One region of the Microcoleus sp. K4-B3 genome, then DNA from elsewhere that is predicted to be linked to it. Evidence: riboswitches for the same ligand, from Rfam matches in the RefSeq annotation. Region 1 holds a riboswitch; the other holds the start of a gene.

Evidence for each region. A riboswitch is a leader RNA that binds a small molecule or an ion and turns the genes downstream of it on or off. The one in region 1 is predicted to bind cobalamin.
Region 2: it holds a riboswitch for cobalamin, as region 1 does, so the genes downstream of both, QUA78_RS10400 (DUF1636 domain-containing protein) here and QUA78_RS20690 (hypothetical protein) in region 1, are expected to answer to the same signal.

Annotation. Positions count from the first base shown of each region.
Region 1 covers NZ_JAUBSF010000053.1:40,748-45,175, forward strand. The annotation lists gene QUA78_RS20680 (ABC transporter substrate-binding protein) at 1-1,237, shown strand, start outside; gene QUA78_RS20685 (Uma2 family endonuclease) at 1,446-2,024, shown strand; cobalamin riboswitch at 2,063-2,207, shown strand; gene QUA78_RS20690 (hypothetical protein) at 2,369-2,809, shown strand; gene QUA78_RS20695 (methyltransferase domain-containing protein) at 2,829-3,695, shown strand; gene QUA78_RS20700 (ABC transporter ATP-binding protein) at 3,832-4,428, shown strand, end outside.
Region 2 covers NZ_JAUBSF010000016.1:94,985-99,412, reverse strand. The annotation lists gene QUA78_RS10410 (GTP-binding protein) at 1-943, opposite strand, end outside; gene cobW (cobalamin biosynthesis protein CobW) at 1,126-2,160, opposite strand; gene QUA78_RS10400 (DUF1636 domain-containing protein) at 2,351-2,761, opposite strand; cobalamin riboswitch at 2,784-2,930, opposite strand; gene clpX (ATP-dependent protease ATP-binding subunit ClpX) at 3,058-4,428, opposite strand, start outside.

The DNA.
Region 1 (4,428 bases):
TCGTATCAGTTTAGGAAATCAGATATTGCTGACATCCCAAACAACGCCCGAGAAACAAGCAGGAGTTCAAGCTTTTGCTGAGGGAAATTACCAAGCTGCAGCCCAATATTTTCAGAAATCGCTGCAACAAAATCGCAACGACCCGGAAACCATTATCTATTTGAATAATGCCAAAGCCAGCAATGGTTCTTCCTTAAAAATTGCTGTCAGCGTTCCCATTGGTAGCAACCCCAATGTCGCCCAAGAAATCCTCCGGGGTGTCGCCCAAGCTCAGGATGAAATCAATACTAGCGGTGGCATCAATGGGGCAAAACTGCAAGTAGAAATTGTCAACGATGACAACAGTCCCGAAGTGGTCAGAGAAGTTGCCAAAGCATTAACAAAGGAGCAAAACATACTAGCAGTAATTGGACACAATGCTAGCAACGCATCTCTCGAAGCTGCTCCGATATATCAGCAAGAAAAACTGGTAATGGTGACACCGACTAGCTTTGCAAATAATCTATCAGGATTTGGCAGCTACATCTTTCGGACAGTACCCAATATTAGCTTAATGGCTGCTCCCTTAGCAGAATATGCAGTTAAAACAGAACGCCAAACTAATATAGCGGTTTGTTACGACTCCCAAGCACCTGATAACATATCATTTAAAGATGAATTTGTTGCCTCTCTTACTGCTGCTGGTGGCAAATTAGTTCCCACTGTTTGCGACTTTTCGTTACCATCTTTTAATCCCGACAAAGCCCTCGCCGATGCTGTCAGCAAAGGTGCACAAGGATTGATGGTAGCACCCCACGTCGATCGCATTGACCGTGCCATCTCTCTGGCTCGCATCAATCGAGGCAAATTGCCACTCTACGGCAGCACTACGCTCTACACCTTTCAAACTTTAAAAGACGGACAAAAAGACGTTGACGGGCTTGTTTTGCCCGTTCCCTGGCATCCTGAAACTAATCCCGGTAGCCGTTTCCCAGAAAATGCCCGCCAGCTTTGGGGAGGAATTGTGAATTGGCGAACCGCAACGACTTTTGACGCGACTCAAGCTGTCATCGCTGGCTTGCGGCAAAGCAATACACGAGAAGGGTTGCAACAAGCGCTCAGAAATGCGAGTTTTTCGACAGCAGGAGCAAGCGAGGATGTGAAGTTTTTACCCACGGGCGATCGGGCTGGTAAGCCGATTTTAGTGCAAGTTAAACAAGGAGGAAGCACTGGCTATAACTTTGTCCCGTTGCGGTAAGTTTGTTAAGTGCGATCGCACTCACATCTTGCACATTCTCAATCAGCCTTTCAGGGGCGGGCAGGATACCCGCCCCACAATAAAATTCCCTCTTTGTGGAACAGGCCGGAAAGCCTGTTTATTAGCATGATTAAAATCTACTTTTCTGTTGAATTAGCCAAATTTTTAAGATAAACTAAAATGAGTAGATTAAAGGAGAGCGTTGTATATGATCGCGCCAGTTGAAACCAAAACTTACACGGCTGAGGAATATCTAGAATTGGAAATCAATTCTCAGGAGCGGCATGAATTTATCAATGGGGAGATTGTTCTGATGGCTGGTGGCGCACCGAATCATAATGAAATTACAAGCATCTTAAATGCTATTTTGAGGGTGAGTCTCAAGGGTAAACCTTACAGTATTTTTGCATCGGATCAGCGGCTTTGGGTTCCGCAGCTTAATAATTATACTTACCCGGATGTGATGGTGGTAGCGCGCCCGATAGATCTGCAATCTGGACGGACGGATACAATTACGAATCCGCTGCTCATTGCTGAGGTGCTGTCTAAAGGTACCAGAGCTTACGATCGAGATGAAAAGTTTGCTGCTTATCGCACTATTCCTAGTTTTCAGGAGTATTTATTAATCGACCAATATCGGCTACGGGTGGAGCAATATTCTAAAACTGATGCGAATAAGTGGATTTTTTCGGAATATAGCTGTATGGGCGATCGGCTGACTTTAACCTCTATTCCTGTGGAGATTTCGCTTGCCGATTTGTATGAAAATATTGAGTTTGGTGAATAGGCGGACGGTTTTTTGTCAAATGTTCCAAATAGTGGTAATATTCCCGTATATCGATCGGCTCTGATGGAGAACAGCCATCAGACGTAAGGGGGAAAGTTCGGTGCGAATCCGGCGCTGTCCCGCAACTGTAAGGAGATTTTTGCTTCTCTGAGTCAGAATGCCCGCCGATTTGTTTACCTGTTGTATTTCATCTGCGAGGTATGGATGATGGTGAGTTTATTATTTTTTTTATTATTGGATTGGGATTTTTTAACCGCAGATATCTGCCGATACACACAGATGAACGCTGAGGTAATTCGATTTGTGTTCTGAAGGGTATCTTATTTTAAGGGAAATGAAAAGAAATGCGAGTTGAAGATAGTGTTTGGCAGGGTAGTTTTGGCTACTGGCAAAACTTGTTTATTCATCAGAATATTTTGTCGGTCGGACATACTGCTTGGAATGGTTTTTTGCATCGAGGACGAGGCTTGGTTGCTTGCAAAATCAATACTCCCATTAACGGCTCTGTGAATTGGAGCGTAGATACTATCAAGTACGATCTGCAATTTATTTCCCAATTGTACGCAACTGCTTATTTGCAACAACTAGAACTAGAGGAGAACACTGTTTCAAATCTGCTGTCTATCATTGCTAGCTACGAGCCAAAGGAAGCAATTATATTTTTGTCGATCGCCAACGGTCAGATTGATATCAATTTGTTGCAAAACTTGGCAATTTCTCCTGTTGAGTGCTATGAACAGGTATGCAAGCGCTGGGAAGAATTTCAACTCTGCCCGAAATCCTAAAACTTACTAAATTTTCCGAATGTCGCAGCCAAAATCAATCGAAATTTCCAAGGTAACTCGCTACCAAAATGCAGCGCTTAATTACTATTTGGGCCTGACAGATTCGCCCTACCTTCACTACGGCTATTGGGAAACCCTACCTGTGCCGGCTGACGAACTAACGATCGCCCGATTGCGCCTCGCTCAGCAAGCTTATACTGTAAAACTGTTGGATGCTATCCCCAAAGGCACTCATACGATACTCGATGTGGGCTGTGGGATTGGCGGAAATGCGGCTTATTTGCTCGATCGAGGTTTTGCAGTCGAAGGGCTCGCACCCGATCCGTTCCAACAACAGCGCTTTCTTAAGTGTACGGGCGATCGGGCAATCTTCCATCTCACGAGGTTTGAAGACTTCAAAGCAACCCATTTCTACGATCTTATTCTATTTAGCGAAAGTAGCCAGTATATGTCGGCTGTTGATATTGCTAACGGTGCCGCCAAAATCCTCAATCAGGGCGGTTACGTTTTGCTTGCCGATATGCTGCGATCTGATGCTAATTATAAAGAGGGAATGTTCTCTAATTGTCATGTTGTTACGGAACTTCATGCAGCATTAAAGCAAGCTGGATTCACTTTAGTAAAAACTGAGGATATTTCCGCCCATATTTTGCCAACAATCGATTTATATGTCGATACTTTCCGCAGGTATGGACTGAATACGATGATCTATGTTGCAGATTTAATTGCGATCGCAGTTCCGCCCGTCCACAAATTCCTGCGCTGGATATTTCGTCGCTGGTTCAAGAAGCTGGTGGTTGAAGGATTGGAAGCAGGTCAACTTTTTGAGCAGCATTTGTGTTATGAAATTCAACTTTGGCAGTTGTCTAAATCAGATGAAGGTTGACACGAATACAATGGTAATCGGTCATCGGTAATAGGTAATTGGAGGCAGAGCCTCCGGGCATTTACTCCCAGGCTCTGTCTGGGAACAAGATTATAACAAATAATAAATAACAAATAACAATTAACAAATAACAAATATGTCTCAATGGATTCTCGAATTCGATCGCACTTCCTACTCATATCCCTGCGGTTCGCGAGTGGCAATTCAGGGTTTAAACCTCAAAGTCCCCGCCGGGAAACGCTGCGGGCTGATCGGTCAAAACGGCTGCGGCAAAACTACCTTTTTCTTGTTAGCAAATGGCTTATATCAACCGCAACAGGGAATCATTAGCTGGGAAGGTAAGCCCTTTCGCTACGATCGCAAATCTTTGATGCAACTGCGCCAACAAATCGGACTCGTCTTTCAAAATCCCGAACATCAATTAGTAGCTTCGACGGTAGAAGAAGATATTTCCTATGGATTGTACAATTTAGGCTTGACAGAACCGGATATTGCGACAAGGGTGCAAGAGGCGATCGAGCAATTCGATCTAAGCGAACTCGCCCGCGAACCAATTCACAATCTCAGTTTGGGGCAGAAAAAGCGGGTGTCGATCGCCGATATCATGGTTCTCAAGCCCAAACTGCTGCTGCTAGATGAACCTACCGCCTATCTCGACCCGCGCCACACCCGACAACTGATCGGTTTACTCCAACAAATTCACAGCGCCGGAACCACCATCCTTTTAGCAAGT
Region 2 (4,428 bases), on a different contig from region 1:
GCAATTGATTTTCGTTTAAGTTGCGGCCGATGAATACGAGTTCATTTTTCGGAGTTTCAGTGACTTTCCAAGGTCGATCCGGCCGGCCATCAAACACCATGTGTACTCCTTGGAAAACAAATCGCTTGTTGTCTCCGGCGACATTCAAAATGCCTTTTGTCCGAAAGATATTCGGCCCTTGAGTCCGCAACAATTCCTCAATCCAATCGCTGAATTTGTTGCCGTCAATAGCGCCGGATTCTACTATTGCTACGGAAGTAACTGTTTCGTCGTGTTCGTGAGTGTGTTCGCCCAAAAAGTCTGGTTCGATTTCTAATGCCCGGTTCAAATCAAATGCTTTAACGCCCAACAAAGCATCCATCTCCAATTCAGCGTTGCGGGTGCGGTGAATTTTTGCCATTGCATTCATGACGCGAATTCGCTTTTCTAATTCTGCCAATTCTTCCTCCGTCACTAAATCTGTTTTGTTGAGTAAAACTACATCTGCAAAGGCAATTTGTTCTTGAGCTTCGTCTGCGTCCCAGTGCTGCCAGATGTGCTTGGCATCAACTACCGTGACAACTGCATCTAGGAGCAATTTTTCCCGCATATCTTCGTCTACAAAAAATGTTTGAATTACGGGTGCGGGGTCGGCTAAACCTGTGGTTTCGATGACTATGTGGTCGAATTTGTCTCGCCGCTTCATCAAGTTGCCGATAATCCGAATTAAATCGCCTCGGACTGTACAGCAAATGCAGCCGTTGTTCATCTCAAAAATTTCTTCGTCGGCATCTATTATGAGTTGGTTGTCGATGCCTACTTCGCCAAATTCGTTGACGATAACTGCAACTTTTTTGCCGTGTTCTTGTGTTAAAATGCGGTTCAGTAGCGTAGTTTTGCCTGCACCGAGATAACCCGTGAGAACGGTAACAGGAACTGATTCGATCGCCCCAGCAGTCACCATACTTGACCTCGATTTTTGTACAATGATAACCATTATCGCTATTGTACACCAGACTTGCTGGCAGCCGTCACAATATTAAATAATGTTAATAAATTGTTCGTGAGAGCTTGGAGGGGCGAGTTTTACCAATAATATTTGCTGCAATTCAAAATATCGATAAACCCGCCCCTCTCAGATGACAATTAGTTGTTAATTATAGCTGCAATTCGATCGCGCTCTAACTCTCGACCGATCAGCACTAATTTGGTTTGGCGGAGTTCAGAAGGTTGCCAAGGACGATCGTAAAAATATTCTATCCGCGAACCCACACCTTGCAACACCATCCTCATCGGTTTCTTGGGAACCGCCACAAACCCTTTAATCCGATAGATTTCCTCCTGCTGCATCAAGGATTGCAGTTTTTTCACCAAAGCTTCAGGTTCAAATTCGCGATCGGCAATAAAGTAAGTCGAGTTAATATCATCATCGTGTTCGTGTTCCTCCTCAGCATCGTGGTGACTCGGGCGAGACTCCAAATCATCCTCAACCGCCGCATTAAATCCCAATAGCACATCAGGGTTAATTTCGCCACCTTTGCAGGGCACAATTTTCACACTCGGACGCAACTCTTGCTGCAACCAGCTTTGGACTTTCTGGTGAGTTTCCGCATCTACGCGATCGACCTTCGTTAAAAGTACCATATCGGCACAGGCTAACTGGTCTTCAAACAATTCCTCGATCGGAGTTTCGTGATCTAAACTAGAATCAGCTTGCCGCTGTGCCATCAAAGCATCGATATCACCGACAAAAGTACCGCTAGCAATAGCTTCGCAATCGACAACAGCAACCACACCGTCTACAGTAGCACCCGTGCGAATTTCCGGCCAGCGAAAAGCTTGAATTAAAGGTTTAGGAAGTGCGAGGCCAGAAGTCTCAATTAAGATACAATCAATTTGTTCTCGGCGCTTCAACAATTCCTGCATAGTCGGCAAGAATTCCTCTTGAACAGTGCAGCAAAGACAACCATTTGTTAGTTCAACAATATTGCTGCTGACATTTTCTTCTTCGTCGCAAACTTGGCAATCGCGCAGCAGTTCTCCGTCAATTCCGATTTCGCCAAATTCGTTAACCAGAACAGCAATGCGGCGACCTTGATTATTTTGCAATAAGTTGCGAATTAAGGTAGTTTTGCCGCTACCGAGAAAACCAGTGATGACAGTAACAGGAATTTTGTGCATTGATAATTTTCTGCTTATTTAGTGGTGAGATATCTCGTTCCCAAGCTCTGCCTGGGAATGCCGATCAAGAGGCTCTGCCTCGCTGGAATAAAGGAGCGCTTTTAATACGAGGCAGAGCCTCTGCGTATGCGTTACCAGGCAAAGCCTGGGAACGAGAAGGAAAAAACTAAAGTCCCTCCTACAAACCTATCTAATTTGCCAGCGGAGGAATCTTTGCTAAAACACCTTTTTTCAGAGCTTCAGGACGCTCAGACCAAGGCAACAAACCGTCTGGTTTAGCATAGTATTGACCCGCACATTCGAGTACAGCTTCCGCAGTTTTTGACTCATTTGCGGGTAAATCGCCAAACAGATAAGTGTACTTTCCAACAGCAGCAAAAGACACCGCACAAGAGTGACTGCAAGCACTCATGCACTCAACCTCTTGAATCTCAAATTTATCAGAAAACTCCCAATCTTTAGCGAGTTGCGACAAATTTTCCATGAATTGTTGACCGCCGCTTTTACCTTCGCGCTTGCCGTTTTTCCAAACACTAGCGCAAGCAGTGCAAACAAATAGACTGTGCTTTGTGCGTACAGCCGCATTAATTCCATCCATCATCCGTACCTCGCAGATGCGTTCAAAAGTGATTTAGATATCGGCGGGCATTCTGACTTGAGAAACCACAACGGTTTCATTACAGTTGCGGGACAGCGCCGGACTTGCACCGAACTTTCCCCGTTTCCTCTAACGGCTGCTCCCCGCTAGAACCGATCGCGAAGTCACATCATACCGCACTTGCCGTCAATCGATTTTAGATTTTAGATTTTAGATTGGAGAAAGCGACCCCAGGGATAAATCTGGGTACTTGTTTAGTAGTTTGTAGGGTGTGGCATCGGCACCTTACAAATTACAAATTATGCAGTTTCGTGCTGTTTGTGCCAAGCAGGATGCCACAGCAATTCAGCTGTCGATCGCTTCTCGACCATTTCAGGAGTAATCATACAGTGAGCCACATCCTTGCGAGAAGGCAACTCGTACATCACATCGAGCATTAACTCCTCTAAAATGCTGCGGAGAGCTCTCGCGCCGGTTTTGCGGCGGTAGGCCTCCTGGGCGATCGCCCGCAGCGCTTCCGGCTGGAATTCCAATTCCACGCTGTCCATCTTCAACAGCTTTTGATACTGCTTCACCAGCGCATTCCGGGGCTCGGTCAATATCTGCATCAAAGCGGCTTCATCCAGCGGCGAAATCACCGTTACCACCGGTATCCGCCCCACAAACTCAGGAATCAAACCAAACTTGACTAAATCGTCCGGCTGTACCTGCTGCAAAATATCAGCGGCCCGCTTGTCTTTGGCCGGCAAAGTCGAGTTGCTGTCGCTTTCTGTTGGCTGAATAAAGCCCAAGGATTTTTTACCCAAACGCTGTTCAACTATTTTTTCCAAACCGACAAAAGCACCGCCGCAAATAAATAGAATTTTGCTCGTGTCAACTTGAATAAAATCTTGGTAAGGATGTTTGCGGCCTCCTTGCGGGGGCACGTTAACCACTGTTCCTTCCAACATTTTTAGCAGCGCTTGCTGCACTCCTTCTCCTGATACATCCCTGGTAATCGAAGTATTTTCGCTTTTGCGAGCAATCTTGTCAATTTCATCAATATAAATAATGCCGCGCTGCGCCGATTCGACATCAAAATCCGACATTTGCAACAGCCGCAGCAAAATATTTTCTACATCGTCGCCGACATATCCAGCTTCTGTCAGCGTCGTCGCATCGGCTACCGCAAACGGGACTTCGAGCATTTGCGCCAAACTTTGCGCTAACAAAGTTTTGCCACAACCTGTCGGCCCGACTAGCAGGATGTTGGATTTTTGCAGTTCTACATCGCTGTCAGGGGAAGACTTGTCGCTATCTTTAGCTTGGTCAACGCTCAAGCGCTTGTAGTGGTTGTAAACTGCTACAGAAAGAACTTTTTTTGCTGAATGCTGGCCGATAACGTGGTTGTCTAAATGCTGCTTAATGTCTGTCGGTTTCGGAATTTGAGCTAAAACAATTTTCGATTTATTCGATCGACCCGGGCGCCGCGTTCCTTGTCCCTGAGACTCTCGCACCTCTGATTGGGGAATCTGTTGACCAATTGTTTTACTGGAGTCAAAGAACTCCTCCTCTAAAATTTCATTGCACAGTTCCACGCATTCATCGCAAATGTAGACCCCGGGCCCAGCTATTAACTTGCGGACGTACTCTTGCGACTTGCCGCAAAAGGAGCATCTCAGATGGGAGTC